One region of the Streptomyces sp. NPDC057280 genome, then DNA from elsewhere that is predicted to be linked to it. Evidence: riboswitches for the same ligand, from Rfam matches in the RefSeq annotation. Region 1 holds a riboswitch; each other region holds the start of a gene.
The links. A riboswitch is a leader RNA that binds a small molecule or an ion and turns the genes downstream of it on or off. The one in region 1 is predicted to bind S-adenosylmethionine.
Positions count from the first base shown of each region.

Region 1 (9,592 bases):
CAACGGGCATCCCACGCTGATGAAGACGGCCGCGGCGAAGGGCGTGAAGTTCGGCATGGTCCCGATGCCCGGCGTCGACGGCCCGACCAAGTACTCCATGGGCGTCGCCGACTGGATGACGGCGTTCAAGCAGAACGGGCACGCCGAGCAGATCGGGGACTTCCTCGACTTCGTCTACGACGAGAAGAACGTGCTCGCGTTCTCCCGCGAGTACGACCTGCTGCCGGTGACCATGTCGGCGTCCGACGCCATGAGCACGGCGAAGCAGGACCAGGACCTCAAGCCCTTCCTGACGGAACTCACCGGCTCCGAGCTGTATCCCGTCGGCAAGGTCTCCTGGGCGGAGGTCAGCGCGGCGGTCAAGCAGCGGATCGGCGAGGCGGTGACGGCCGGGGGCAGCCCGGCGGCGATCCTCAACGACCTCCAGTCGAAGGCGCAGATGGCGGAGAGCACGCAGTAGGCGGGGGTGGGGCTTGTCAGTGGCGGGGGCTACGGTCGTCGACATGAACGACCTGGCCCCCCGAGAACAGGCCATCCTCGCGCTGGAACGCCGCGGCTTCACCGGCCCCGGCGCGAAGGAACGCGCGATACGCGAGGAACTGGGCCTGGCCCCCGTCCGCTACTACCAACTGCTGAACGCCCTGCTGGACGATCCGCGGGCTTTGGCCCACGACCCGGTGACGGTGAACCGGCTGCGCAGGGTGCGAGAAGCCCGCAGATCGGAGAGGTGAGGCGGGTAGGGGCGGCGGGGGCGAGAAAAGGCATGTCATCCGCCCACGTGGATAGGGTCCCCCTATGGGCAGCCACAAGGACTCCACGGACGACTCCCTGCCGACGCCGACGCCGGTGACCCGGGCCGGACAGGACGGCCTCGCCGCGATGCTCGCGCACCCCGCGAAAACGATCGTGGCGCTCGACTTCGACGGCACCCTCGCCCCGATCGTCGCCGACCCGGAACAGGCCCGGGCCCACCCCGACGCCGTCTCCGCACTCGCCGCGCTCGCCCCGAAGATCGCCGCCGTCGCGGTGGTCACCGGCCGCCCCGCCGGAGTCGCCGTACGCCTCGGCGGCTTCGCCGGTGTCCCCGGTCTCGGACACCTCGTCGTCCTCGGCCACTACGGCGCCGAGCGCTGGGACGCCGTCACCGGCGAGGTCACCGCGCCCGCCCCGCACCCCGGTGTCGCCGCGGTCCGCGCCGAACTGCCCGGCTTCCTCGACGGCATCGGCGCCTGGCAGGGCACCTGGATCGAGGAGAAGGGGCGGGCCGTCGCGGTCCACACGCGCCGGGCCGAGGACCCGCAGGCCGCCTTCGACGCGCTGCGCGCCCCGCTCACCGACCTCGCCACCCGGCACGGCCTGATCGTCGAACCCGGCCGTCTCGTCCTGGAACTCCGTCCGCCCGGCATGGACAAGGGCGTGGCCCTGACGGACTACGTCCGCGAGCTGGGCGCCGAGGCCGTCCTCTACGCCGGCGACGACCTCGGAGACCTCCCCGCCTTCGCGGCGGTGGAAAAACTCCGCTCGGACGGCGTACCGGGGCTGCTGGTGTGCAGCGCGGGCAGCGAGGAGGTGGCGGAGCTGAAGGACCGGGCCGACCTGGTCGTGGACGGCCCGGCGGGGTTGGTAAGGCTGCTGGGGCAACTGGCGGAGGCCCTTCCTCAGGACCCCAACGCCGCCAGCTGATCGAGGAACCACTGCGCGGGCGGCAGCGCCGTGGCCGCGGCAGCCAGCCGCTTCGTGCGTTCCGCCCGCTCGCCCGGCGCCGTCGTCAGCGCCTCGTGCAGCGCGTCGGCCGTGCCGATCACGTCGTACGGGTTCACCACGATCGCGTCGTCGCCCAGCTCCTCGTACGCCCCCGCCTCCCGCGACAACACCAGCGTGCACCCCTCGTCGGAGACGACCGGCACCTCCTTCGCGACGAGGTTCATGCCGTCCCGGATGGGGTTGACGAGTGCCACGTCGGCGAGCCGGTACGCGGCGAGGGAGCGGGCGAAGTCGTCCTTGACGTGCAGCACCACCGGCGTCCAGCCCGGCGTGCCGTACGTCGAGTTGATCTCGTCCGCCAGTCGCTGCACCTCGGCCGTGTAGTCCCGGTAGACGGCCAGGTCCTGCCGGGACGGGTAGGCGAACGCCACGTGCACGACCCGCTCGCGCCATTCGGGCCGGGTCTCGAGCAGATGCTCGTACGCGCGCAGCCCCCGCACGATGTTCTTCGACAGCTCGGTCCGGTCGACCCGGACGATCGTCCGGCGCCCCTCGCCGATCTCGGCCCGCAGCGCCGCCATCCGTTCGTCGACGTCCGCCTCGTGCGACCGCTTGCGGAGGAAGTCCGCGTCCGCGCCGAGCCCGTGCACCCCGACCCGGGTGTCGCCGAGCCCGCCGGTGATCTCCGCCGCGCACGCTTCGAACGCCGACGCCCAGCGCCGGGTCAGGAACCCCAGCCGGTCGGCGCCCAGCATGCCCCGCAGCACCTGCTCGGCCACGTCGTCCGGCAGCATCCGGAAGTACTCCGGCGGCGCCCACGGGGTGTGCGAGAAGTGGCCGATCCGCAGGTCGGGGCGGAGCGCGCGGAGCATGCCCGGCACCAGGGTGAGGTGGTAGTCCTGCACGACGACCGCCGCGCCCTGCGCCGCCTCCTGCGCGAGCGCCTCGGCGAAGGCGCGGTTGTACGTCTCGTACGACGCCCACTGGCGCCGGAACTCCGCGTCGAAGACCGGCTCCAGCGGGGTCTGGTACAGCATGTGGTGGACGAACCACAGGACCGAGTTGGCGATGCCGTTGTACGCGTCCGCGTGCACGTCGGCCGGGATGTCGAGCATCCGTACCCCGGCCTCGCCCACCCCGCGCCGCACTGCCTCGCGGTCGCCGTCGCCGAGCGCCGAGCACACCCACAGCGCGTCCGCGTCCGCCCCGATCGCCGACAGCCCCGAGACCAGCCCACCGCCACCGCGCCGGGCGGCCAGCGTGCCGTCCGCCTGGACCTCGTACGAGACCGGTCCCCGGTTGGAGGCCACCAGTACCCGCGCAGAACCGAACGTTGAAGCGATACGAGCCATACGGATCAACCTAGCCCGGGCACGGATTGCTCAAACGTTCGTCCGGTTCCCCGGGGCCTGGCGGTGGCCTGGTGGCCCGGAGGACTCAGGCCACCTTCCGTTCCGCGTACTCGGCGATCTCCACCATCGGCGGGCGTTCCTCGGTGTCCACGGAGTAGGTGCGCGGTTCGAAGCCGCTCGCACCGCGCTCGAACTGGGTGAGGGCGGGGCGGATCAGGTGGCCGCGGGCCAGGCGGAGCTGGGCCGTGCGGTAGATCGCGGCGGACATCCGGCCGAGCGCCTGGCCGTCCTGGTGGCGGTGCTTGCGGACGCCCACGTCGACCTGGGCGAGCGCGTCGAGGCCGACCAGGTGCAGGGCGTCGACCAGCATGCCGAGCTCGATGCCGTAGCCGACGGGGAAGGGGAGCTGTTCCAGCAGGCTGCGCCGGGCCGCGTACTCGCCGCCCAGGGGTTGCACGAAGCCCGCCAGCTGCGGCCAGTGCATGTTGAGCAGCGGGCGGGCCATCAGTTCGGTCACCCGGCCGCCCTGCCCGGCCGCGCCGCCCAGCGGACGGTCGTACATGGCCTTGACCAGGTCGACGCCGGGCTCGGTGAGCAGCGGGCCGACGATCCCCGCGACGAAGTCGGAGGAGAACTCCTTCAGGTCGGCGTCGATGAAGCAGACGATGTCGCCGCTGGTCACCAGCAGCGACCGCCACAGCACCTCGCCCTTGCCGGGCACGGTGGGGATGCGGGGCAGGATCTCGTCGCGGTGCACCACCGTGGCCCCGGCCGCGGCCGCCACCTGCGACGTCCGGTCGGTCGACCCGGAGTCGACGACGACGATCTCGTCGACGAGCGGGACCTGCTGCATGAGGTCGTGACGGATGATCGCGACGATGTCGCCGACCGTCTCCTCCTCGTTGAGCGCGGGCAGCACGACGCTGACCGTCTGTTTCGTGCGTTGCTTGGCGGCCAGGAGCTGGTGGAGCGGGCGATCGGTCACGGACCAGGAGCGGGTGGTCAGCCAGCGCTCGACTTCGTTCAGCACAGTGCGCGGCTCCTCTGCGTTCTCTCGGCGAGTCTGGACCCGGCTGTGATCCATCTCGCGGTTCGGACGACTATCTCAACTGTCCTGGTCGTCGGTTACAGTCTTGAACAACGCGGATGACCATCGCATGTCCTGGATCGTCCGACGTTCACAACTTCATACCGCTCATCCAGAGGGGCAGAGGGATACGGCCCGATGAAGCCCCGGCAACCCTCCAGCCGGTCTCGTAGCGATCAGCATCGATCGCATCGCGAGGCTCCCGGCTAGGGAAGGTGCCAAATCCGTCTCACGGCGAGATGCGTCGTGAGGAAGATGAGGAGAAAGGGCCTCGCCTCTCATGGCTGCGCAGACTGTTGCAAGCACCACGGATTCCGCCTCCACCACCGTAGACCTCGGTCCCGCCGCGGCGCTCAGCTGCCGTGAATGCGGCCACCGCGTGCCGCTCGGCCCGGTCTTCGCGTGCGAGGAGTGTTTCGGCCCGCTCGAGATCGCCTACGACTTCTCCGCCTACGACGCCGAGGAGCTCCGCAAGCAGATCGAGGCGGGACCCGCGAACATCTGGCGCTACGCACCGCTGCTGCCCGTCCCCGCGGACGTGGCCGGCAAGCCCAACATCAACCCCGGCTGGACCAAGCTCGTCCAGGCCGACAACCTGGCCCGCGAGCTCGGTGTCGAGGCCGGCAAGCTCTTCGTGAAGGACGACTCCGGCAACCCGACGCACTCCTTCAAGGACCGGGTCGTCGCCCAGGCCATCGAGGCCGCCCGCGTCTTCGGCTTCACCACCCTCTCCTGCTCCTCCACCGGCAACCTCGCGGGTGCCGTCGGCGCAGCCGCCGCCCGCGCCGGGTTCCGCTCCTGCGTGTTCATCCCGCACGACCTGGAGCAGGGCAAGGTCGTCATGGCCGCTGTATACGGCGGTGAGCTCGTCGGCATCGAGGGCAACTACGACGACGTGAACCGCTTCTGCTCCGAGCTGATCGGCGACCCGGCCGGCGAGGGCTGGGGCTTCGTCAACGTCAACCTGCGGCCGTACTACGCGGAGGGGTCCAAGACCCTGGCGTACGAGATCTGCGAGCAGCTCGGCTGGCAGCTCCCCGACCAGCTCGTGGTGCCCATCGCCTCCGGCTCCCAGCTGACGAAGATCGACAAGGGGCTGCAGGAGCTGATCAAGCTCGGGCTCGTCGAGGACAAGCCGTACAAGATCTTCGGCGCCCAGGCGGAGGGGTGCTCGCCGGTGTCCGCCGCCTACAAGGCGGGCCACGACGTCGTCCGCCCCCAGAAGCCGGACACCATCGCCAAGTCCCTCGCCATCGGCAACCCGGCCGACGGCCCCTACGTCCTCGACATCGCGCGCCGCACGGGCGGTGCCGTGGAGGACGTCGACGACGAGCAGATCGTCGACGCGATCAAGCTGCTGGCCCGCACGGAGGGCATCTTCGCGGAGACGGCCGGTGGCGTGACGGTCGGTGTCACCCGCAAGCTGATCGAGAACGGCGTACTGGACCCGACCCTCACCACCGTCGTGCTGAACACCGGCGACGGCCTCAAGACCCTCGACGCGGTGGCCGGCACCGGCCTCACCGCCACCATCCGCCCCAACCTGGACTCCTTCCGAGAGGCTGGCCTCGCATGAGCGTGACCGTCCGCATCCCCACCATCCTGCGCACCTACACCGGCGGGCAGGCCGAGGTCGCTGCCGAGGGGGCCACCCTCGCCGACGTGATCGCCGACCTGGAGAAGAACCACACGGGCATCGCCGCCCGTGTCCTCGACGACCAGGGCAAGCTGCGCCGCTTCGTCAACGTGTACGTCAACGACGACGACGTCCGCTTCGAGCAGGGCCTGGAAACCGCGACCCCGGACGGCGCGGGCGTCTCGATCATCCCGGCCGTCGCCGGCGGCTGACCGAATGACCGAACATTACCTTCGGTAACGCCCATTATTGAGAGTTCACCTAAATTGCCCTCTCCGCACGAGAAGCGGAGGGGGCAATTCTCTATGGTTGAGCGCGGTACAGTTGGGGAACCTGCTGTGCTCCGCATGCCATACGCATATGAGTACCTGCTCCACTTGCGACGAGAAGTAGCCAAAGTGCGTGGCTCTTTTGCGAGTTTTGTGCCTTTTGCGGGGCCCGACTTGCCCTGAATCCGGGTGAATTCTCACTACATTCCGGACCTCGCGCGTCCAGAATTCTCGTCCGATTGACCTGTTGCAGACGGCAGTTGGACAGATACATTCAGCCGCGGTCGACGCGTTCCGGCGCACGCCCCCAATCCGTGGGGGGTGAGGTCTGACCCGGATCCGCGAAGTGTGGATCTGTGCAAGGGCCAGTAATAGGGGAGTTAGGCATGGCTCAGGGCACCGTCAAGTGGTTCAACGCGGAGAAGGGGTACGGCTTCATCGCGGTCGACGGTGGTGCGGATGTTTTCGTCCACTACAGCGCGATCCAGATGGACGGGTACCGCACCCTGGAAGAAGGCCAGCGGGTGGAGTTCGAGATCTCGCAGGGCCAGAAGGGCCCGCAGGCCGACATGGTTCGCGTCACCGCCTGATCGCGCGACCGACCAAACCGCAAGCGACGTCTTCTGCTGAAGGGCTCGTACCTCGCGAGGGGTACGGGCCCTTCGGCCTGTCCAGGCCCGGTCCAGGCCTGCTCGATCCAGGGGAGGCGCTTGCACTCGACCATGCCGAGTGCTAATCATTGGCGTTAGCACTCTGAAGGTGAGAGTGACAAAGAAGGACCGGGTCGGTGAGGCCCGCAGGCCAGGTGGGGCAAGGAACCACGAGGTGTGCGAGCCGTCCGTCGCGGGCGCGGGCGCGGTCCGAAGGAATCACCCCCAGTCCTGGAGGGACCACTTCACATGGCCAAGATCATCGCGTTCGACGAGGAGGCGCGGCGCGGCCTCGAGCGCGGCATGAACCAGCTCGCGGACGCCGTCAAGGTGACGCTCGGCCCCAAGGGTCGCAACGTCGTCCTCGAGAAGAAGTGGGGCGCCCCCACGATCACCAACGATGGTGTGTCCATCGCCAAGGAGATCGAGCTCGAGGACCCGTACGAGAAGATCGGCGCCGAGCTGGTCAAGGAAGTCGCGAAGAAGACCGACGACGTAGCCGGTGACGGCACGACGACCGCGACCGTCCTGGCCCAGGCCCTGGTGCGCGAGGGTCTGCGCAACGTGGCCGCCGGTGCCAACCCGATGGCTCTCAAGCGCGGTATCGAGAAGGCCGTCGAGGCCGTCTCCGGTGCCCTGCTCGAGCAGGCGAAGGATGTCGAGACCAAGGAGCAGATCGCTTCCACGGCCTCCATCTCCGCCGCCGACACCCAGATCGGCGAGCTCATCGCCGAGGCGATGGACAAGGTCGGCAAGGAAGGCGTCATCACCGTCGAGGAGTCCCAGACCTTCGGTCTGGAGCTGGAGCTCACCGAGGGTATGCGCTTCGACAAGGGCTACATCTCGGCGTACTTCGCCACCGACATGGAGCGGATGGAGGCGTCGCTCGACGACCCGTACATCCTGATCGCCAACTCCAAGATCGGCTCCGTCAAGGACCTGCTCCCGCTCCTGGAGAAGGTCATGCAGTCGGGCAAGCCGCTGCTGATCATCGCCGAGGACGTCGAGGGCGAGGCCCTGTCGACCCTGGTCGTCAACAAGATCCGCGGCACCTTCAAGTCCGTCGCCGTCAAGGCCCCGGGCTTCGGCGACCGCCGCAAGGCCATGCTCGGCGACATCGCCATCCTCACGGGCGGCGAGGTCATCTCCGAGGAGGTCGGCCTCAAGCTGGAGAACGCGACCCTGGACCTCCTGGGCCGCGCCCGCAAGGTCGTCATCACCAAGGACGAGACCACCATCGTCGACGGTGCCGGCTCCGCCGACCAGGTCGCCGGTCGCGTGAACCAGATCCGCGCCGAGATCGAGAACAGCGACTCGGACTACGACCGCGAGAAGCTCCAGGAGCGCCTGGCGAAGCTCGCCGGTGGCGTCGCCGTCATCAAGGCCGGTGCCGCGACCGAGGTCGAGCTCAAGGAGCGCAAGCACCGCATCGAGGACGCCGTGCGCAACGCCAAGGCGGCCGTCGAGGAGGGCATCGTCGCCGGTGGTGGCGTGGCCCTGCTGCAGGCCTCCGGTGTCTTCGAGAAGCTGGAGCTGGAGGGTGACGAGGCGACCGGCGCTGCCGCCGTCAAGCTCGCCCTCGAGGCCCCGCTGAAGCAGATCGCCGTCAACGCCGGCCTCGAGGGCGGCGTCGTGGTGGAGAAGGTCCGCAACCTCACCCCGGGTCACGGCCTCAACGCCGCGACCGGTGAGTACGTCGACCTGGTCAAGGAAGGCATCATCGACCCGGCGAAGGTCACGCGCTCCGCTCTGCAGAACGCCGCCTCCATCGCCGCGCTCTTCCTCACCACCGAGGCCGTCATCGCCGACAAGCCGGAGAAGGCCGCCGCGCCCGCCGGCGGCGGCATGCCGGGCGGTGACATGGACTTCTGATCCCCGGCGGATCGGACTCGTCCTGACCGAGGGCGGCACCCCCTGTTCCGACAGGGGGTGCCGCCCTCGGGCGTTCCCCGGGTTGTGCGGGGGCCGGTCACCTTCGCGTGGGCGGGATCACAGGACCCGGAGGAAATGGAAGGGTGTTCTGAGCGGTTGCTCACTGCGTAGTGTCCATGCGTATGCACATACCCGCTGGTACCCCACCGCAAGGAGCCCCCGCGTGACCGCCACCCCCTCCCGTGCCGCCGAGATTCTCGCCCGGCCGACGACGATCAACGGCCTCACCGTCCCGAACCGCATCGTGATGGCGCCGATGACGCGGATGTTCTCCCCGGGCGGCATCCCGGGCGCCGACGTGGCCTCGTACTACGCGCGGCGTGCCGCGGCGGGCGTCGGTCTGGTCGTCACCGAGGGGACGTACGTCGGTCACGACTCGGCCGGCAACAGCAGCCGCGTCCCGCGCTTCCACGGCGAGGAGCAGCTGGCGGGCTGGCAGAAGGTCGCCGAGGACGTGCACGCGGCCGGCGGCACCATCGTCCCGCAGCTGTGGCACATCGGCATGGTCCGCAAGGAGGGCCAGAACCCCGTCCCCGAGGCCCCCGCGGTCGGCCCCTCCGGCCTGCGCATCGGCGAGACCGAGCCCACCGGCACGGCCATGACCCAGCGTGACCTCGACGACGTCATCGGCGCCTTCGCCGAGGCCGCGGCCGCCGCGGAGCGCATCGGCATGGACGGCGTGGAGATCCACGGCGCCCACGGCTACCTCGTCGACCAGTTCCTGTGGGCGGGCACCAACCGCCGTACCGACGCCTACGGCGGTGACGCGGTCGCCCGTACCAAGTTCGCCGCCGAGATCGTCGCCGCCGTCCGCGAGACCGTCTCCGCCGACTTCCCGGTCATCTTCCGCTACTCGCAGTGGAAGCAGGAGGCCTACGACGCCCGGCTCGCCGAGACCCCCGAGGAGCTGGAGGCCATTCTGGCCCCGCTCGCCGCGGCCGGCGTCGACGCCTTCCACGCCT
Region 1 is NZ_JBHUYR010000005.1:58,915-68,506, forward strand. It holds gene ACFUO4_RS27785 (ABC transporter substrate-binding protein) at 1-460, shown strand, start outside; gene ACFUO4_RS27790 (DUF3263 domain-containing protein) at 504-731, shown strand; gene otsB (trehalose-phosphatase) at 796-1,683, shown strand; gene ACFUO4_RS27800 (trehalose-6-phosphate synthase) at 1,659-3,047, opposite strand; gene ACFUO4_RS27805 (glucosyl-3-phosphoglycerate synthase) at 3,142-4,086, opposite strand; SAM riboswitch class I at 4,249-4,405, shown strand; gene thrC (threonine synthase) at 4,424-5,719, shown strand; gene ACFUO4_RS27815 (ubiquitin-like small modifier protein 1) at 5,716-5,991, shown strand; gene ACFUO4_RS27820 (cold-shock protein) at 6,435-6,638, shown strand; gene groL (chaperonin GroEL) at 6,948-8,570, shown strand; gene ACFUO4_RS27830 (NADH:flavin oxidoreductase) at 8,794-9,592, shown strand, end outside.

Region 2 (9,592 bases), on a different contig from region 1:
AGTTCAAATCCTCACGCGAAAAAATCGGTCACGGACTGCATTCTTTACACACAACTCACGTGCGGTAATGCCCGTTTGACACTACGTTGCGTGACGATCCCGCCAATTCGGGCAATGAGCGCACAAGTTCGATGTTTAGGACAGGCGCTTCAAAAGCATCGCCGAAGCGACAGGCCTGGCCCCCGCCTTGGCCACCCCGTCGGCGACCTCGCGGTCGGTGGAGGCGACGATGACGGGCCGGCCCGGCGGCTCGGCGCGCACCAGCTGGCGGATCAGTTCGTCGGCCGTGACACCCGGCTTGGAGAACAGCACCCGCACCCCGCGCGGCGGCGCGAGCAGCACCGGCGCGGCCAGCTCGGCGCCGTCGAAGACACAGGTGACCTCCGCCCCGGTCTGCGCCGCGAGCTGCGAGAGCTGACCGAGCAGCCGCAGCCGCTGCTTCTCCAGCGGCATCTGCGGATAGCCGGTCTTGGTGACGTTGTAGCCGTCGACCACCAAGTGGGCCTGCGGCAGGGCCAGTAGCTGGTCCAGGATGGCCGGATCGTGCTCGGACAGGGCCCGCGCGGCGATGTCCTTCGGCGTCATTCGTCCCGGTTCGACCGCGTCGACGGTCTCCGCGGGCCGTACGGACACGGGCGGCAGGGCCAGCTCCCGGCGCAGCCCTTGAGCCGCGTCGAGCACGGTGTCCAGCAGCAGCCGCACCCGCATGTCCTCGACACTGCGTCCCTCCCGCGCCGCCCTGCGCGTCGCCTCCAGGGCCGCCTCGGCCTCGCTCAGCCGGGCCTTGAGCCGCCGCGTCTCGACCTCGGCGGCGGACACCTGCGTCTGCCCCTCGGCGCGCACGGCGTCCATCTCGCCCTGCAGCTTGCGCAGCGCCGCCTCGCCGCGCTTGACGTCACTGAGGGCGGCGCGCAGCTTGCGGTGAAGCGATTCGGCTTCCTTCTTCGCCGACTCCAGTTCGGTGCGCAGCCGCTCGGTCTCGGTCCGGGTCTGCTCCCGGGCCGCCACCAGTTCCTCGCGCAGCCGCTCCAGCTCGACGCGGCTCTCCTCGTCCGCGCGCTCGGCGTCGGCCCGCTGGGCCTCCTCGCCGGCCGCGGTCACGAGCTTCACCCAGCCCGTGGGGCGCAGAACATAGGCCGCGGCCGCCACGTCGAGCGGATCCGCGGCCGGGGGCGGCGAGCCGGTGTCGAGAGCGCCGGAGAGCTCCGGCTGGGCCTCTCTGAACTTCTCGCCGATCCGCTGCCGGAACAGCGGATCGGTCTCCAGCGCCGCCGCCATCGCGTTGCCGGCGAACTTGGCCCGCCGGTTCGGCGCGAACCGCGCGTACTGTCTGAGCTGTGCGGGCAGTTCACCTACGGTCAGGCCGCCGAAGCCGTCGGACACGATCTGTACGACACGACGGCGCACCCCGTCGGGCAGCGGACGGTCGAGCACCTCAGCGGCGCCGTCGCCCGGCCCCCCGCCTTGTGACTCCACCATCCGTCAACACCCCAACCTGTGTGCGGAGCCCGCTCCCTCAGGAGCCGGCGCCCGGCCTGTCCACGAGTTCCACCTGATCCACGGCGTTGCACCAGCGGCAGCGCACCGACTCGATGGTCTCACTGACCACCTCGCGCTCCTCGACCTTCGGCTCACCGGCCAGGTCGAGGTGGACGTACTCGACGACCTTCGACGAGCGGGTCACGTCGAACCGCGTGAGGTTGCCGCAGAGGGTGCAGCGCCACCGCGTCGAGGCGGTCGGCAGGGGAACCGTCATCGTGCCTGTGCTCTTTCCTGCTAGGTCTTCTACTGTCCGCGACACACCGGTCCCGGTGCGTGTGGCTCGTAACCCTACGGCCTGGCGGGTACTCGTCGCTCGGCCGTCCACATCGCCCACCCGGCGGCGAGGCGGTCTGTTCGGTTGCGTCCCGTTACGTCATGCTCTGTGTTCATGATCAGCAACTGGAGGGTGACGGTCCGTGGCGCGAGCAGGTCGTTGTGGGGGTCGGCACCGGTCACCTACGGCCTGATCACCCTGTGCTGTCTGCTGTTCCTGATCGGCCCGGCGGCCGGCCTGAATCCGGCCTACGGCACCGGCGACGAACTGCTGGCCGCCCAGCGGGCCTACTTCCACCGCTGGGGGGTGGTCCCCGCAGAACTGTTCGAAGGCTCGGCCCGCGCCGCCCTGACCCCCGCGACAGCCCTGTTCGTGCACGGCAGCTGGGTCCACCTCCTCGGCAACATGCTCTTCCTCTATGTCTTCGGAGTGCTGACCGAGGAACGGATGGGCCGCGTCCAGTTCACGCTGTTCTACGTCGGCTGCGGCTATCTGGCGCTGCTGGGGTACGCGGCGGCGAACTCCGACTCCGACCAGTCGCTGGTGGGAGCCTCCGGGGCGATCTCAGCCGTGCTCGGAGCGTTTCTCTACCTGTTCCCCGGGGCCAGGGTGACAAGCCTGCTGCCGTTCCTCTTCTTCCTCCCGCTGCGCTTCCCGGCCTGGGTGGTGCTGCCCTTCTGGGCAGCCCTGCAATGGCTGGCGGCGGGCCGGGCGCCGAACGGGCCCGGGGTGGCGTATCTGGCGCACCTGGTGGGCTTCGGCCTGGGCTTCGCCTTCGCGTGGGTGCGTTTCGGCCGTGCTACCAATGCGGCGCCAATCCGAAGCGGAGATCATACATAGAGGTTGCTTTTCTGCTCACTCCTATCTACTCTTGCTCGTCATGCACAGGAAATATCGGATTGGCGAGTTCGCCACCCGGATCGGACGGTCCGTTTCGACTGTTCGCCGTTGGGAGCGTGAGGGCCGGATCACGGTCAAGCGCTCCGCATCCGGGCAGCGATACTTCGACGACTCCGATGTGCTCGCCGCCCTGAATCCTGGCTTCGACGCCTCCCGCCGCTCCACCGTCGTGTACTGCCGAGTCTCCTCACCGGGCCAGAAGAGCGATCTGGAATCGCAAGTCAAGGCGATGGAACTCTTCTGCCTCGGCGCTGGCATCGCAGTGGATGAGTGGATCAGCGAGATCGACACCGGGATGAACCTGCACCGCCGAGAGTTCTGCCGTCTGATGGACCGAATCGAAGCCGGCGAGATCAGCCGACTGGTCATCGCCCACGAGGACCGCCTAGCCCGGTTCGGATTCGAGTTCATCGAGTACCTCGCCGACCGGCACGGCTGCGAGATCGTGTCCGCGAACAGCGAGCTACTGTCTCCGCGACAGGAGCTGACCGAAGACCTGCTGGTGATCATGCGCACCTTCTCTCGCCGCCTGCGGCTTCTGAACCGCTACGAGAAGGAGCTCAAGGCCGAACTTGGCGGCAGCCAATGAAGGTCACTCGCATCGCCTACAGCAAGAACCTCAACGCCTGTAAGTACGACCAACTCGTCAAGCAAGCCGAACGGCTCGGTCGAGTGCGCTCGCTCGTATGGCGCCGCTATGGCGCCCTCGCAGGTGTGGGGGTGTCCGACCGCACGATCCGCGACCAGTGGATGAAGGACGGCACCAGTGACACCTTCGGCGTACTGGCTAACTCGTGGAAGGAGACCGTGCGGGACGCAGTCGTCAGCATCAGGGCGACCCGCGAGGCAGCAAAAGTCAAGGTTCGGCAAGCTATCCGGCGCCACACCGCCGACCAGACGGAGCGGAAGCGCCTTTTCACAGCATTGAAACGCGACCAGTGGGCCAACGACCCGTACCTGGCCCGGCAGATGCGCCACCACTGGCGACGCGGCCAGAACCACACAATGAACCAAATTGTGGTTCGTTCCGACGACTACCGCACGTACGCCCTCGTAGAGGACGGCGACATCTGGCTCTCGGTGCCTGGGCTGGAGCGTCGCAGCGCAGTGAGGATCCCTCTGAACACCAGGGTTGCCCCCACTGGCACCTTGCGGCTCATCCTGCGAAACAACCGGGTCGAGGTGCACTACACCATCGACGACTGCACACTACGGTCCTCACAGCGACCGTGCGGCACAGCAAAGACGGGGCTGGACAAGGGGTACACAGAAGTCCTCACCGACTCCGAAGGCAGCCACTACGGGACCGCCCTCGGCGGGCTGCTCAGAGCCGAGTCGGACTTCCTCAAGACCAAGAACGCTCGCAGAGCCAAGATCCGCTTCATCGCAGAGAAAGCCCGCAAGTCGGGAGATACAGCGAAAGCTGAACGGATCGAAGCCAATAACCTAGGCACGGCCAAACGCAGCCACCGCCGCCGCTCGTTCGAAGCCCGTGTCCGGTCGGTCACCTTCACTGCGGTACATCAGGTCCTGGACAAAGCGCAGCAGATCGTCGCCGAGGACCTGACCCGCAGCTTCCCACCGCGGAAGAAGCTCGGCAAGGACACCAACCGCCGCCTCGCGATGTGGACCAAAGGCGTCACAGCTGAGGCACTCAACAGCGTGTCGGAGCGCAGAGGTTCTGCGCTGACGCTGGTCAACGCGGCCTACACTTCACAAGTCGCCCCCTGCTGCCGGATCCTCGGCACGCGCAAAGGGGACCGACTTCACTGCACTCAGTGCGGGGCAGTGTGGCAGGCAGACCACGCGGCAGCGATCAACGTCCTGGAACGAGACGGTGACCCCGACATCACCCTGCACACCTCGCATGCGCGGGTGAAGCAGATCATCCAGGAACGGGCCGATCGCCGACGGACCAGACTGCCGGTCCAGGACTCCAGCCTTTCGGGCGGAGAGCGAACCATCCGATCCGAGCGCCAATGCTCGAGGACAAGGAAGCAGAACCAGCCGTGATCACAGCAATCGTCCTGATCAAGACCAGTGTGGACCGGATCCCCGAGATCGCCGAGGAGATCGCCTCGCTGGACAGTGTGAGTGAGGTCTTCTCCGTCACCGGCACCTACGATCTAATCGCGATGGTCCGTGTCCGACGGCACGACGACCTCGCGGAAGTCATCCCCGGCAGCATCAGCAAGATCCAGGGCGTCGAGGCGACCGATACCCACGTCGCATTCCGCACATACTCCCAGCACGATCTTGAGGCGGCGTTCGCGATCGGGCTGGATTCCTGACCTGGATCAACCTCTTGACGAAGACGACTCAAGATCTTCACTGCAGTGGAGTGACGCACTACCCTTCGAACACCTGTTGTTGTTCCCGAGGAGGAGCTGTGCGCACGGTCTGGAAGTACGCAAGTCGAGCAGCCGCTGTTTCATGCCTGGTCGCCGGAGGACTCGTGCTGGCACCCCCGGCGCAAGCTGGGGACTTCGGATGCCCTGGCAGCCTAATCGAAAGCATCCCCGTCGTGACCAATGACAGCGGGTTCCGGTACGGCACTCTTCTCGTCTATTACAGCAGCGCGAACGGCGGCACAAACTGCGCCGTCACCTATAGGTCGCCGGGATTCAGCGGTAAGTCGAACATGGAGGCGGCTGTGGGGCGCTGCCGTGACAGTAGTACTGTTCCGCTCTGCTCCACAGACAAGTCCGACGTTGATAACGGGACGTATGGAACCTACGCAGGGCCGGTCTCAGTCACCCAAACCGCCGGCCACTGCATAGTGGCAAGTGGCTGGATAGAGGAACCGAGGACTGGCACTGACGGCTACGCCGACTTGACACGGTCTCATTGCGGATGATCGTCGGCAGCCCACGCCAGCTGGAGATCCACACGGTCATCAAACAGCCGGGACGCAGCGCCCCTCCTCGGTCCGATACTGCCACTTCGCACCGTTACTGACCAGTTCGCGCACCGCGTTCACGAACCGCTCCACGTGCTCGTCCGGCGTGCCCGCGCCGAAGCTGACGCGGATGGCGTTGAGGGACTTCTCGCCGGGCGCGGCCTCGGGGGCGCCGCACTCCCCCTGGATCTGCGGGTCGCTGCCGAGCAGGGTGCGGACGAGGGGGTGGGCGCAGAAGAGGCCGTCGCGGACGCCGATGCCGTACTCGGCGGAGAGCGCGGCGGCGAAGTGGGAGCTGTTCCAGCCCTCGACGACGAAGGAGATCACACCGACACGGGGGGCGTCGTCGCCGAAGAGGGAGAGGACGCGGACCTCGGGGACGTCCGCCAGGCCCTCCCGCACCTTCTCGATCAGGTGCTGCTCGCGGGCGACCAGGGTGTCGAAGCCGGCCTCGGTCAGCGCCTTGCAGGCCGAGGCGATGGAGTAGGCGCCGATGACGTTCGGGGAGCCGGCCTCGTGGCGGGCCGCGCTCTCGTGCCACTCCACGTCCACGCCGCCGTCCTCGCGCCGGGTGACCTTGCGGCTGGCGCCGCCGCCCGCGAGGTAGGGCTCGGCGGCGGTCAGCCAGTCGGCGCGGCCGGCGAGGACGCCGGAGCCGAAGGGGGCGTACAGCTTGTGGCCGGAGAAGGCGACCCAGTCGACGTCGAGGTCGGCGACGGACACCGCGTGGTGCGGGGCGAGCTGGGCGGCGTCGAGGACGATCCGGGCGCCGTGCGCATGGGCGGCGGCGGCCAGTTCGCGCACCGGCCACAGCTCGCCGGTGACGTTGGAGGCGCCGGTCACGCAGACCAGGGCGGGGCCGTACGGGTCGCGGTCGGCGAGGGCCTTCTCCAGGGTCTCCACGGCCTGCTGGTGGGTGCGGGGCGCGTTGAGGTAGGTGACGCGGGCGCCGCGCCAGGGCAGCAGGGAGGCGTGGTGCTCGGTCTCGAAGACGAAGACCTGGCAGTCGGCGGGCAGCGCGGCGGCGAGCAGGTTGAGGGAGTCGGTGGTGGACCGGGTGAAGACGACCTGGTCGCCCTCGCGGCAGCCCAGGAACTCGGCGACGGTCCTGCGGGCGTTCTCGAACAGGTCGGTCGACAGCTGCGAGAGGTACCCGGCACCACGGTGGACGCTGCCGTAGTAGGGCGCGTACGCCGCCACGTCGTCCCACACCCGCTGGAGGGCCGGCGCACTGGCGGCGTAGTCGAGGGCGGCGTAGGTGACCTCGCCACCGGTGACGAGCGGGACGGTGACATCTCGGCCGAGAACGGGCAGGGGGGCACAAATGGTCTGGGCGGCGGCAGCGGTGGAGACGGACATGGGGAACTCCCGTGAGAGGGCATGCCGAAGCAGGGCATGCGGTGAAGAGAAGAAGGGTGCGCGGAGGCGGGGCTCAGCAGCCCTATCGCATTCGCTTGCTCACGGAAGACTCCCTCGAAGGACCAGGACCCCTGGTTTCGAGAGGGGCCCGCGCTTGCCGTAGACCTCGCTGCCTACGGCCTGGTCTTCACCCGGGGCACCCCGCCACGGACGGAGGGTTGCCGGACAGTCGGCCGGGGCCTCATGACTGTCACTCATGACCTGGTACAGGAACGTACGCGATGTGATCGTCGGCCCGCAACCCGTGTCCGGATCGCGGGACGACGCACCACACGACTACCGGTTGCTGGCCGCCACCCAGCGGTCGAGGGTCTGCTTGGCGGCGCCCGAGTCGATCGACTCGGCGGCCTGGTCCATGCCGGCCCGCAGCTGCTCCGCCAGCGTCCCCGAGCCCGGCTCCAGGGCCACCAGAGCGGCCGCCGAGTTCAGCAGGACCGCGTCCCGGACGGGACCCGTCTCACCGTCGAGCAGCCGGCGCGCGACCTCCGCGTTGAACGCCGGGTCACCGCCGCGCAGCGCCTCCACCGGCACCAGCTCGATGCCGACGTCACGCGGGTCGAAGGCCTCCTCGGTGACCTTGCCGTCGCGGACGATCCACACCCGGGAGGTGGCCGTGGTCGTCAGCTCGTCGAGGCCGTCGTCGCCGCGGAACACCAGGGAGGAGTTGCCGCGCTCGGCGAACACCCCGGCGACGATCGGCGCCATCAGCGGATCGGCGACACCCACCGCCTGCGCCTTGACCTTCGCCGGGTTGGTCAGCGGGCCGAGGGCGTTGAACACCGTGCGGATGCCCAACTGGCCGCGGGCGGCGCCCGCGTGACGCAGCGCCGGGTGGAACTTGATGGCGAAGCAGAAGGTGATGCCGGCCTCCTCGGCGACCTCGGCCACCCGCTTCGGGGTGAGGTCGAGGTTGACGCCCAGCTTCTCCAGCACGTCCGAGGAACCCGACGCCGACGAGGCCGCGCGGTTGCCGTGCTTGACGACCTTCGCTCCGGTGCCGGCCACCACGAGGGAGGACATCGTGGAGATGTTCACCGTCTTGGCGCCGTCGCCACCGGTGCCGACGATGTCGACGGTCCGCCCGGACACCTCGATCACGTTGGCGTGCTCGTACATCGCCTGGACGAGGCCGGTGATCTCCTCGACCGTCTCGCCCTTGGCCCGCAGGGCCACCACGAACCCGGCGATCTGCGCGTCGGTCGCCTCACCGCGCATGATCTTGTCCATCGCCCAGGCGGTGGCGTCGGCGCTCTGGTCCTGCCCGTACAGCAGGGCGTTCAGCACCCCGGGCCAGGAACGGCCCGCCGCGGTGTCGCCTCCAGCGGGGGTCACAGCGCTCATAAGGCCGCTCCTGGGTGTCGTAGGACCTGCTTCAACAGATGTTTGACCCCCACCCTATCCAGCTCAGGACACGGCGAAGGGCCCCCGTCCGAAGACCGGACGGGGGCCCTTCAGTGCGCGTGGCGAGCGCAGCGATCAGTGGTGGCCGTGGCCGCTCGTGATCTCCTTGTACTCCTCGACGGTGGGCTTGGCGATCTGCGACTCCTCGCCGAAGTACGCCTCGCTCAGCTTGGCGCGCAGCTTCTCGGAGCCCTTCACCTTGCGCTCGACGCCGTTCTCGTCGACCGTCGGGCCGATCTCGGCCGGCTTGTACTGCTCGTGCGCGGTGAGCGTGTGCAGCGCGTCCTGGCTGAGCGGCTCGTGCACCTCGATGAACTCACCGTGCGGCAGGCGCTTGATGATGCCGGACTCGCGGCCGTGCAGCACCTTGTCCTTGTCGCGGCGCTGGAGGCCGAGGCAGATCCGCTTGGTGACGATGAACGCGAGCACCGGCGCGACGAAGAACGCCACACGGACGAACCAGGTGATCGAGTTGATCGACAGGTGGAAGTGGGTGGCCCACAGGTCGTTTCCACCACCGACGAGCAGCACCATGTACCAGGTGATCCACGCGACGCCGAACGCCGTGCGGGTCGGGGCGTTGCGCGGGCGGTCCAGGATGTGGTGCTCGCGGCGGTCGCCGGTGACCCAGGCCTCGATGAACGGGTAGACCGCGATCGCGACGAGGACCAGCGGGAAGATCACCAGCGGGATGAACACGCCCAGGACGAGCGTGTGGCCCCAGAAGTTGATCTCCCAGCCCGGCATGACACGGATCAGGCCCTCGGAGAAGCCCATGTACCAGTCGGGCTGGGCGCCCGTGGACACCTGGTCCGGACGGTACGGGCCCATGGACCAGATCGGGTTGATCGAGGCGATGGCCGCGATGGCCGCGATGACACCGAAGACCAGGAAGAAGAAGCCTCCGGCCTTGGCGGTGTACACCGGGAACAGCGGCATGCCGACGACGTTGTTGTTGTTCTTGCCGGGGCCCGCGTACTGCGTGTGCTTGTGGACGAACACCAGGATCAGGTGGGCCACCACGAGGCCGAGCATGATGCCCGGCAGCAGCAGGACGTGGATCGAGTAGAAGCGGGCCACGAAGTCGCCGCCCGGGAACTCGCCGCCGAACAGGAAGAACGACAGGTACGTGCCGACGATCGGCACGGACAGGATCG
Region 2 is NZ_JBHUYR010000002.1:1,232,090-1,241,681, reverse strand. It holds gene ACFUO4_RS16140 (NYN domain-containing protein) at 136-1,479, opposite strand; gene ACFUO4_RS16135 (hypothetical protein) at 1,517-1,756, opposite strand; gene ACFUO4_RS16130 (rhomboid family intramembrane serine protease) at 1,931-2,656, shown strand; gene ACFUO4_RS16125 (IS607 family transposase) at 2,697-3,305, shown strand; gene ACFUO4_RS16120 (zinc ribbon domain-containing protein) at 3,302-4,729, shown strand; gene ACFUO4_RS16115 (Lrp/AsnC family transcriptional regulator) at 4,726-5,007, shown strand; gene ACFUO4_RS16110 (aminotransferase class V-fold PLP-dependent enzyme) at 5,613-6,974, opposite strand; SAM riboswitch class IV at 7,120-7,236, opposite strand; gene trpD (anthranilate phosphoribosyltransferase) at 7,311-8,375, opposite strand; gene ACFUO4_RS16100 (cytochrome bc complex cytochrome b subunit) at 8,511-9,592, opposite strand, start outside.
Region 2: linked by a shared signal. The riboswitch ahead of ACFUO4_RS16110 (aminotransferase class V-fold PLP-dependent enzyme) and the one ahead of thrC (threonine synthase) in region 1 are both predicted to bind S-adenosylmethionine.

Region 3 (9,592 bases), on a different contig from region 1:
CGGACCGGGCGCTCTTGATGAGGGCGGCGCGGCGGGCGGGCGTCAGGGACGACTGGGCGGCGCCGGCCCTGGGGGTGGCGGTGATCTTCGTGGGGCCCGGATCCGCCGGGACCGCGGTGGCGAGACCGGGGGCGGCGAGGGCGAGCAGGGAGCCTATGGCCGTGAAGGCGAGGACGGTGGTGTGTCTGCGCCCGATGAGAGCGCGGCGTCGCTGGGGCAACGGGTTCTCCTTCGATACAACGGACGGCCCGGGGTGGGGGGTCGTGGCGGTGACGGAGCGGCGGTGTGTGCCGGTCCGGAGTGCTGCACGGCATGCGGGTTGAAGGAGGTGGGGGGTGGAGGGCGGAGGCTTGCTCCGTGTGGGGATTCCGTCAAGGAAGCGTGAACTTCCGCAGAAGAGTGGCATCGCGCGCACAGTTTTGTCATGGGAATGCCAAAGCAACGGCTGGAATTGACCTTGCCGGGCGGGCATATCGGCACAGACGGCGTCGGTTTTCGGCCTCGCCTCACGGAGAGGTCCCGGATGCGCCGCGTCCTCGAACCCGGGACGCGAACTCCCCTACGAATGCAGCCCACTTGGAGCAGTCGGTCGCAGGCGCCGGGACCGCGGTCGCGGCGGTGACGGCGACACCGTGACGGTGGCCATGGTCGCCGGCGCCCACAAGCAGTCGACCAGCGCGGCCCGCCCTCCGTGGGCGGGCCGCGGCGGGCGCCTCCGGCATGGTCGCCCCGGCTGCGGCGTACACCGCCGCCGAGGCCCATGTTCCTTTCGCTGCCCGGCAGTTCGTACCCGGACCTGTGCTAGAAGGTCAGGTTCCAGGCGTCGATCTTGCCCGTGTCGGAGGCGGCGTTGTCGTTGACGCGCAGCTTCCAGGTGCCGTTGGCGACCTCCGAGGAGGCGTCCACGGTGTAGGTCTGGGCGATGTTGTCGGCGCTGCCGCCCGCGCGGTTGTGCAGTGTGTAGACGGTGCCGTCCGGCGCCACCAGGTCGACCTTGAGGTCACCGATGTAGGTGTGCTTGATGTCCACACCCACCTTGAGGGTGGCCGGGGCGTTGCCGGTCACACCCGTCACGGCGATCGGGCTCTCCACGGTCGCGTTGTCGCTGATGGCGAAGTCCGCGAGGTTCTCGAAGTACTTGCCGGGCGGCGGGGTGGCCCCGACGGCCTTGAGGGCGTCGACCTGTCCCTCGCCGAAGAAGGAGTTGTTGGCCGTGGTGCCCGTGCAGCGGCTGTCCGAGGGGCAGGCGATGTCGTTGGCCTGCTCGGCCAGCTTGGCGCGGATCTGCGCAGGCGTGATGCCCGGGTTGGCGCTGGCGATGAGTGCCGCCACACCGACCACGTGCGGGGTGGCCATCGAGGTGCCGCTCTTGCTGCCGTAACCGCCGCCGGGGACGGTGGAGTACACGTTGCTGCCCGGCGCAGCGACGTCGATGACGCCCTGGCCGTAGTTGGAGAACGAGGCCTTGGTGACACCGGTGCCGTTGGCCGCGACCGTGACCACGCCCGGCAGCTCGGTCGGGATGTCGAGGCAGGCGTTGGTGATGGTGCGGGTGACCGGCGTCGAGTCGTTCGGGCTCGCGGAGTCGGTCGTCTTGTGGGCGAGGTCGTAGTTCTCGTTGCCCGCGGCGGCGATCTGGAGGGAGCCCTTGCTCTCGGCGTACTCCTGGGCGCGCGTGACGCCCTCGATGATGGCGGCCTGGTCGATGTTGTCCGGGCAGTTGAACTGCCACGGGTCCGTGTAATAGCTGTTGTTGGTGACCTTGAAGCCGTGGTCACCGGCCCAGACGAAGCCGCAGATGGTGTTCTCGGCGAAGAAGAAGGAGTTGCCCGGCTCGGCGACACGCACCGCCGCGATCTTCACCCCGGGGGCCACACCGACAACGCCCTTGCCGTTCTTGGCCGCGGCGACGGTGCCCGCCACGTGGGTGCCGTGCGTGTCGACGTCCCGCCACGCGCCGGTACGGGTGTCGGGCTTGCCGTAGGCGCAGGAGACCGAGTCGGCCGCGTCGAAGTTGGGCGCCAGGTCCTGGTGCTGGTCGTCCACACCGGTGTCCAGGATGCCTACCTTGACGGAGGCGGAGCCCGGGTTCACGGCCCAGGCCTGGTCGGCCTTGATCTGGCTCATGTCGGCCCGGACCGGCTCTCCGGCCGGCGTCGAGGACTGGGCCGGGTTGGCCGGGAGCGCCGGGTTGTAGGCGTCGGCCGGGACGTCCGAGGTACGTGTGGCGCCGACCTGCTGCACACCGGTGACGCCGCGCATGGTGGCGGCGAAGGTGCCGGACGCCGAGTGGGCGACGATCACACCGATGGCGTCGAAGCTCGAGAAGACGGTGCCGCCGTTGGCCGTGATCGCCGAGCGGACCGCCGAAGTGTCACCGGGCGCGGTGATCACGAGGTAGGCGCGCGTGCCGGCCACCCAGGCCGCACTCTGCGAAGCCGACGTGGCGGCCGAAGCGTGGGACTTCGCGGCCGGCGCGGGCGCCTTGGCGGCCGGGGCGGCGGAGGGGACGACCGGAAGCGTGCCCGCGAGGGCGCCCGGGGCACCGAGCGCGAGGGCGGCGCCGAGGGTGGCCGCCAGCACCAGCGTGCGTCTCGGTCGGCTGGATCTGTGGGGTATCAATGCGTCCTCCGTAGACGGCCCGGCCGTGCTGGTGGCACTGACCGGGCCGTACGAAACCAGTGGTGGGAGCAAGATGTCAGGTGCATGCCTGGGTAGGGAAGTACCTTTCCGTACAGGGACGTCAGGGAGGCATGGCTGAAAAGCGACGCACTGTGTTCCGACGTGGAGGCGCGGGTGTCAGGCGCGATCGGCACGCCGTGGTCGTCGTCGCCCGGGGCGCGGTGCCTGGCTCGTTCGGCGGCTTGCGGGTCCAGGATCGGTCGACGTGCGGCGCCCCTGTTCAGCGCTCCGACGGCTTGGCCTCGCCCGTGCTCACTTTGCGAGCGTGTTGCTGAAGTGGGTGACCGGGCGCTCGAGGAGTTCGTCGTCGACGGTGATGGCGACCGCCTCGTTGTAGAAGGCGAGCAGTCCCTGGATGGCGCCGACCGCCGGCAGGGGTTCCGGGTAGCTCCAGACGAGGTTCGAGGGGATGTCGGTCCCGCCCTGCCATGACCAGTACTCGGCGGTCCCCTTGTAGGGGCAGCCGGTGTGGTGGTCGGTGGGGGTCAGCAGGTCGAGGCGGACGTCCTCGCGCGGGATGTAGTAGCGCGTGGGCAGGCCGGTCTCGAACAGCAGCACGGGGCGGTGGGTGTCCGCGACGACCGTGCCGTCGATCTCGACCACGACGTGGCGACTGCTCGCGATGGCGTCGACGCGTTTGTGCGGGTCGCGGGGGTGGATGAAGATCTCTTCCTCCTCCTCGTACCAGTGGTCGAGGCCCCGGCCCACGCGCCGGAACCATTCGAAGGCGATGTGATCGGCGAGGTCGGCGGCCGGGAAGGTCCAGGCCGCGTTCTCCAGCAGGTCGCCGTCGACGCCGAGGTCGTAGAAGATCTGCGAGCCGGTGTGGGTTCCCATCGGGGGATTCTTCGCGGGGCGGAGCAGGTCCTCGCGGACCTCCGCGCGCGGGAAGGCGTACAGCGGGACGGGGACACCCGGTTCCCAGACCAGGACGGGGTGGCGGCTGTCGACGACCGTGACCTCGCCCTTGCGGCCGCGTACCCAGCGCTCGCTGGGTTCCCACAGGAGGCCTTCCGGGGTGGTCCGCACGCCCTGTGCGGTGGGGAACGTGGTCATGAGCGGCTCTCCTCCGGCCGGCGAACGCGGTGACGTCGGCGACGTACGGGCGGTTCTCGCGCCAGAACGCGAGTTGCTCGGGGCGGCCGAACACGCGCAGGTACTCCTCGACGTTACCGCCGGCCCGTTCCCCCACCGACGGGTTCGAAGTCGGAGCCGTCCGGGTCGGCGAACTCGGGCAGCGGTGCGACGGCCGTATCCAGACTCGGGTGGACGAAGACCGGTGGAGGAGCGCCGGGTCGCCGAGCCACCGGCAGCTGCGGCCGACCGAGATGTGGCAACGCCACCGCTGGAACGTCGTGGCCACCCGCGACCTCCACGAGGCGGTCCTGCTCGCGGACACCGTCCATGTGCTGTCCCCGCGCCCCGCCACGGTCGTGGACCGCGTCGAAGTTCCGCTCCCCCGCCCGCGCGGCGCGGCGGACTTCACCGCACCCCAGTTCGCGGCGACCGAACGCCGCGCCCTCTCGATCCTGCGCGGCACAACGGCGGTGAAAACGGCGCGAGTTCGCATCCGGCGCACGGCCTGGGCACCGACCCGGTCGGACCCCACTGGGCATCGCTCACCCGATGCCGCTCGCCTCGCCGCCGTGCCCAGATCCACGGACACCCTGCGGCCACCGTGTGAAGCTCGTACAGGAACGGGTCGTCCTGTTGCGGCATTGACGTTCGACAAGTCCGCTCCGTACGATCACGAACGGCATTGAGTGTCAGCGTCAAGCCCTGGCTCGCTGACCGGCAACCCTCCCGCGCGGTGGGGTGCTCCAGGTGAAAGCCCGGCGGGATCACCGGCGATCCCCGCAAGCGCGTGGCCCCTTGAGCGGGGCCGGGATGGGGAGGACCGGCATGCGTCGTCACAGCGATGACCGCAGTGCCTCCTTCGCCGTCGCTGTGGTGTTCTCCCGGCTCTCGCGCCGTCGGCACATCGATCTGAAGCGTTCGACCAGCTGCCTGTGTCAGGCGTGACGCTCTGACGGACATTCCGTCCGCCGGTCGACGTCCGGCACCGGTCGTCGCCGCGCTCCTCTCCGTCTGATCCGCACTTCTGCCGGATCTCCTTTTCCCAGTTGGTCTTTGCTTGCACAGCGCTCCCCCGTCACCGGCACCACGTCGGCCGGGGCCGCACTCCCATGCACGCCCGTGCCGCGTACGGCACCCCGTGCCTGGTGACACACATGAGGAGAACCACCCCGTGACTGCACTTCCGGATTTCAGAACCTCCCGATGGGCGTCGCTGACCGCCCTTCTCACCGCCGGCGTGCTGCTGACCGCCTGCGGATCCGGCTCCGACGGGGGCGGATCCGGCAACGACAGCGGCAAGCCGAAGTCCGGCGGCACGCTGACGTTCGCGGTCGGTTCGGATGCCGGCTGCGTGGACCCGCAGCAGGTCGGCAGCAACGAGAGCATCTACTCGGTACGCCAGACCGTGGACTCCCTCACCGACCAGGACCCCGAGACCGGCAAGATCGTGCCCTGGCTGGCCAAGAGCTGGGACATCAACTCCGACGCCACGGAGTTCACGTTCCATCTGCGCTCGGGGGTCACCTTCAGCGACGGCTCCAAGCTGACCGCGCAGGTCGTCAAGGACAACTTCGACGCGGTGCCGAAGCTCGGCGCCCTCGGCGTCCTCGCCCAGGGCTATCTGAGCAGCGTCAAGAGCACCACGGCGGTGGACCCGCTCACCGTCAAGGTGTCCTTCAAGGAGCCCAACGCCCAGTTCCTCCAGGCGACTTCGACCCACTCGCTGGGCATCGAGTCGTCGGCGAGCGTGAAGAAGACCCCGCAGCAGAAGTGCAGTGACGGCGTGGTCGGGTCGGGGCCGTTCGTGCTGAAGCAGTACGTGCAGAACCAGTCGATCACCCTGGCCAAGCGCGCCGGTTACGACTGGGGCTCCTCGCTGTGGTCCAAGAAGGGTGAGGCCTACCTGGACAAGCTCGTGTTCAAGGTGGTGCCCGAGGCGGGCGTGCGGGCCGGCAGTCTCCAGTCCGGTCAGGTGGACGCGATCAGCAGCGTCGGCAAGGCCAACGAGGCGGCGCTCCAGGGCGGCCAGGTCACGCTCCTGCGCCGGGCCAACCCGGGCGTGGTGTTCGGGCTGGGCATCAACAACTCGCGGCCCGCCCTGAAGGACGTGAAGGTGCGCCAGGCGATCCTGGCCGCCCTCGACCGCAAGCAGGTCGCCGACACCGTCTTCCCCACCGGCACCAAGCCGGCGACCAGCGTCCTGGCACACACCACGCCCGACTACGCCGACCTCTCCACGGACCTCGCCTTCGACGCGGCCAAGGCCAAGTCCCTGCTGGACGAGGCCGGTTGGAAGGCGGGCGGTGACGGGATCCGCGCCAAGGGCGGCAAGAAGCTGAGCCTGGCCATCAGCTGGTTCCCCAACGCGGCCACCAACCAGCCCGCGCTGGAACTCGTCCAGCAGCAGCTGAAGGCCGTCGGGATCGACGTGACGCTCAAGCAGGGCCAGGTCAGCCAGTTCGCCACCACCCTCCAGGGTGGCGACTACGACCTGGTGTGGGGCAACGTGACCCGCGCCGACCCCGACATCCTGCGCAGTTCCTTTTCCAGCAAGCTGGCCAACTTCTACCGCCTGCCCGCCAGTTCGCTCGACACGGTGCTTTCCGGGCAGGCCGCGACCACGGATACCGCCAAGCGCAAGCAGCTGGTGGCCGACGCGCAGAAGCTGATTGTGCAGAACGCGTACAACGTGCCGGTGGTGGAGCTCCAGACCCAGCTGGCCGTGGCGAACAAGGTGCACGGCCTCGCCTTCGACTCGGGCAGCCGCATCCAGCTGCACGACACCTGGATCGGCTAGCGCGTGCGCCGCTATGTGATCAAGCGTCTGGCGCAGGCGGTCGGGGTGCTGTGGGCGGCGTACACGCTGTCGTTCCTGGTGCTGGACTTCCTGCCCGGTGACCCGGTCACCGCGATGGCCGGTGCCGGGATGGACTCGGGGGACGTCGACCCGGCCCGGCTGGCCGCGCTGCGGCACGAGTACGGCTTCGACAAGCCGATCCTGGCGCAGTACGCCGACTATCTGGGCCGGGCGGTGCGCGGGGACTTCGGCGACGCGGTCTCCACGGGCCGCCCGGTGACCTCCACGCTCGCCGAGGCGCTGCCCCAGACCCTCCAACTGACCGGTGCCGCACTGCTGTTGGCGGTACTGCTCGGCGGGGGCCTCGCGGTGGTGGCGACGTACACCTCACAGCGGTGGCTGCGGCAGCTCCTGCTGTCGCTGCCCCCGCTGGGGGTGTCGGTCCCGACGTTCTGGGTGGGGCTCCTGCTCGTGGAGGTCTTCTCCTTCCGGCTGCACTGGTTCCCGGCGTTCGGCAACGACGGGCTGCGAGGGCTGGTGCTGCCCGCGCTGACGCTGGCGATCCCGACGGGCGCGCTCGTCGCCCAGGTGCTGGCCAAGAGCCTGCTCACCGCGCTGGACCAGGCCTATGTGGAGACCGCCCGGGCCAAGGGCGCCGGCCGGTGGCGGGTGCATCTGCGGCACGCGCTGCGCAACGCGTCGCTGCCCGCGCTGACGGTCGTCGGCCTGCTGGTGGGGCAGCTGATCGCCGGTTCGGTGGTGGTCGAGACGGTGTTCTCCCGCGACGGCCTCGGCCGGGTGACCGCCGCGGCGGTCACGGTGCAGGACATCCCGGTGGTCCAGGGGGTGGTGGTGTTCGGAGCGCTGATCTTCGTGGCGACGAACCTGCTCGTCGACCTGGTCTACCCGCTGCTCGACCCGCGGATCGTGGTGGCCTCGAACAGAAGGGCGAGCTTGGTATGAGTCAGAGCCTTGTCGACGACATCGACGACCCGGCCGAGGCCGCCCTGGGCCTCGCCCGGCCGGTCGAGACAGGACCGGAACCGTCCTCCGCACCGGGCCGTGGCGCGGGCGTGGGACGGTTCCTGCTGCGCCGCCCCGGTCTGCTGCTGTCGGGTGCCGTTCTCGTCCTGGTGGTGCTGGCCTCGTTCTGGCCGGACCTGTTCACCTCGCAGGACCCGTTGAAGGGGGTGCCCTCGGAGAACTTCCGCGCCCCGAGCGGCAGTCACTGGTTCGGCACGGACGAACTGGGCCGCGACGTCTTCTCCCGGGTCGTGCACGGTGCCCAACTCTCCCTGAAGGCAACGCTCATCGCGGTCCTGGTCGCGTTCGTGGTCGGCGGACTGCTCGGCGTGGTCGCCGGGTTCGTCGGCCGCTGGGTGGACGACGTCCTGATGCGCTTCGTCGACGTCCTCCTCTCCATCCCCGCGCTGTTCCTGTCCCTCGCCCTGGTCACCGCGCTCGGCTACGGGACGGTGAAGGTGGCGGTCGCGGTCGGCATCGCCAGCGTCGCCTCGTTCGCCCGGGTGGCGCGCGCCGAGGTGCTGCGGGTGCGGCAGGCGGTGTTCGTCGAAGCATCGCGCGCGAGCGGCGCCCGCTGGTACGCGGTCCTGGGCCGGCATGTGCTGCCCAACGCCGCGGGCCCGGTGATCGTCCTGGCCACCTTGGACTTCGGCGCCTCCATCCTGGCCGTGTCGGCCCTGAGCTTCCTCGGCTACGGCGCGCCGCCGCCCGCCCCGGAGTGGGGGACGTTGATCTCCGACGGCCGCAACTACCTCGCCAACGCCTGGTGGCTGACCGCGCTGCCCGGCCTTGCGATCGCGGCGACCGTACTGGCCACCAACCGCATCGCCCGGGCGCTGGACGGCGAATGGTCCCGGCGGCGATGACCGACGAACGTGAGAACGGTGAGGACGTGACCACACCCCTGCTGGAGATACGGGGCCTGTCCGTGTCGTACCGCACCCGCGGCGGCGCGGTCCCGGCCGTCCGAGGCGTGGACCTCGACGTCCTGCCGGGACAAGTGACCGCCGTGGTAGGCGAGTCCGGCTCCGGCAAGAGCACGACCGCGCACGCCGTCACCCGCCTGCTCGCGGCCAACGCCACCATCGACGCGGGCACGGTCCGCTTCGGCCGCCACGACCTGGTCACCCTGTCGGAGGCGGAGCTGCGCACCGTGCGCGGAGCGCGGATCGGACTGGTTCCCCAGGACCCGACGGTCTCCCTCAACCCCGTCAAGCGGATCGGCGAACAGGTCGCCGAGGTGCTCCGCATCCATGGGCTGGCGACCCGCCGCTCGGCCCCGGTGGAGGCGATCGCCGTCCTGGACCGGGCCGGACTGCCCGACGCGGCCGTCCGGGCCCGGCAGTACCCGCACGAACTGTCCGGCGGCATGCGGCAACGCGCCCTGATCGCCATCGCCATCGCGGCGAAACCCGAGCTGATCATCGCCGACGAGCCCACCAGCGCGCTCGACGTCACCGTGCAGCGGGTCATCCTCGACCATCTCCAGCACCTCACCGAGGAGTCGGGCACGGCGGTCCTGCTCGTCACCCACGACCTGGGGGTCGCCGCCGACCGGGCACAGCGCCTGGTGGTCATGGAGCAGGGCAGGGTCGTGGAAGCGGGCCCGACCCGTGACGTCCTCGCCGACCCCCGGCACGAGTACACCCGCCGACTGCTGGCCAGCGCACCGAGCTTGACCACTCCCCGGCCCCGCACCCCAGCCGCCGCGCCGAAGGCGGATGCGGTCCCCTTGGTCGAAGCGCGCCATCTGGTCAAGGAGTTCCGGCTGCCCCGCACCGGGGACGGGCCCCAGGTCCTGCGCGCGGTCGACGACGTCAGCTTCACGCTGCACCGCGGTCGGACCCTGGCGCTGGTCGGCGAGTCGGGCTCGGGCAAGTCCACCACCGCCCGCCTGGCCCTCCGGCTCACCGACGCGAGCGCCGGACACATCCTGTTCGACGGCACCGACATCACCACCGCGCGCGGCGCCCGGGCCAGAGAGCTGCGCCGCCGCGCCCAGCTGGTGTACCA
Region 3 is NZ_JBHUYR010000001.1:461,422-471,013, forward strand. It holds gene ACFUO4_RS01990 (M4 family metallopeptidase) at 1-220, opposite strand, end outside; gene ACFUO4_RS01995 (S8 family serine peptidase) at 802-2,583, opposite strand; gene ACFUO4_RS02000 (DUF427 domain-containing protein) at 2,935-3,738, opposite strand; gene ACFUO4_RS02005 (hypothetical protein) at 3,852-4,088, opposite strand; SAM riboswitch class IV at 4,438-4,551, shown strand; gene ACFUO4_RS02010 (putative leader peptide) at 4,585-4,704, shown strand; gene ACFUO4_RS02015 (ABC transporter substrate-binding protein) at 4,931-6,556, shown strand; gene ACFUO4_RS02020 (ABC transporter permease) at 6,560-7,519, shown strand; gene ACFUO4_RS02025 (ABC transporter permease) at 7,516-8,445, shown strand; gene ACFUO4_RS02030 (ABC transporter ATP-binding protein) at 8,442-9,592, shown strand, end outside.
Region 3: linked by a shared signal. The riboswitch ahead of ACFUO4_RS02010 (putative leader peptide) and the one ahead of thrC (threonine synthase) in region 1 are both predicted to bind S-adenosylmethionine.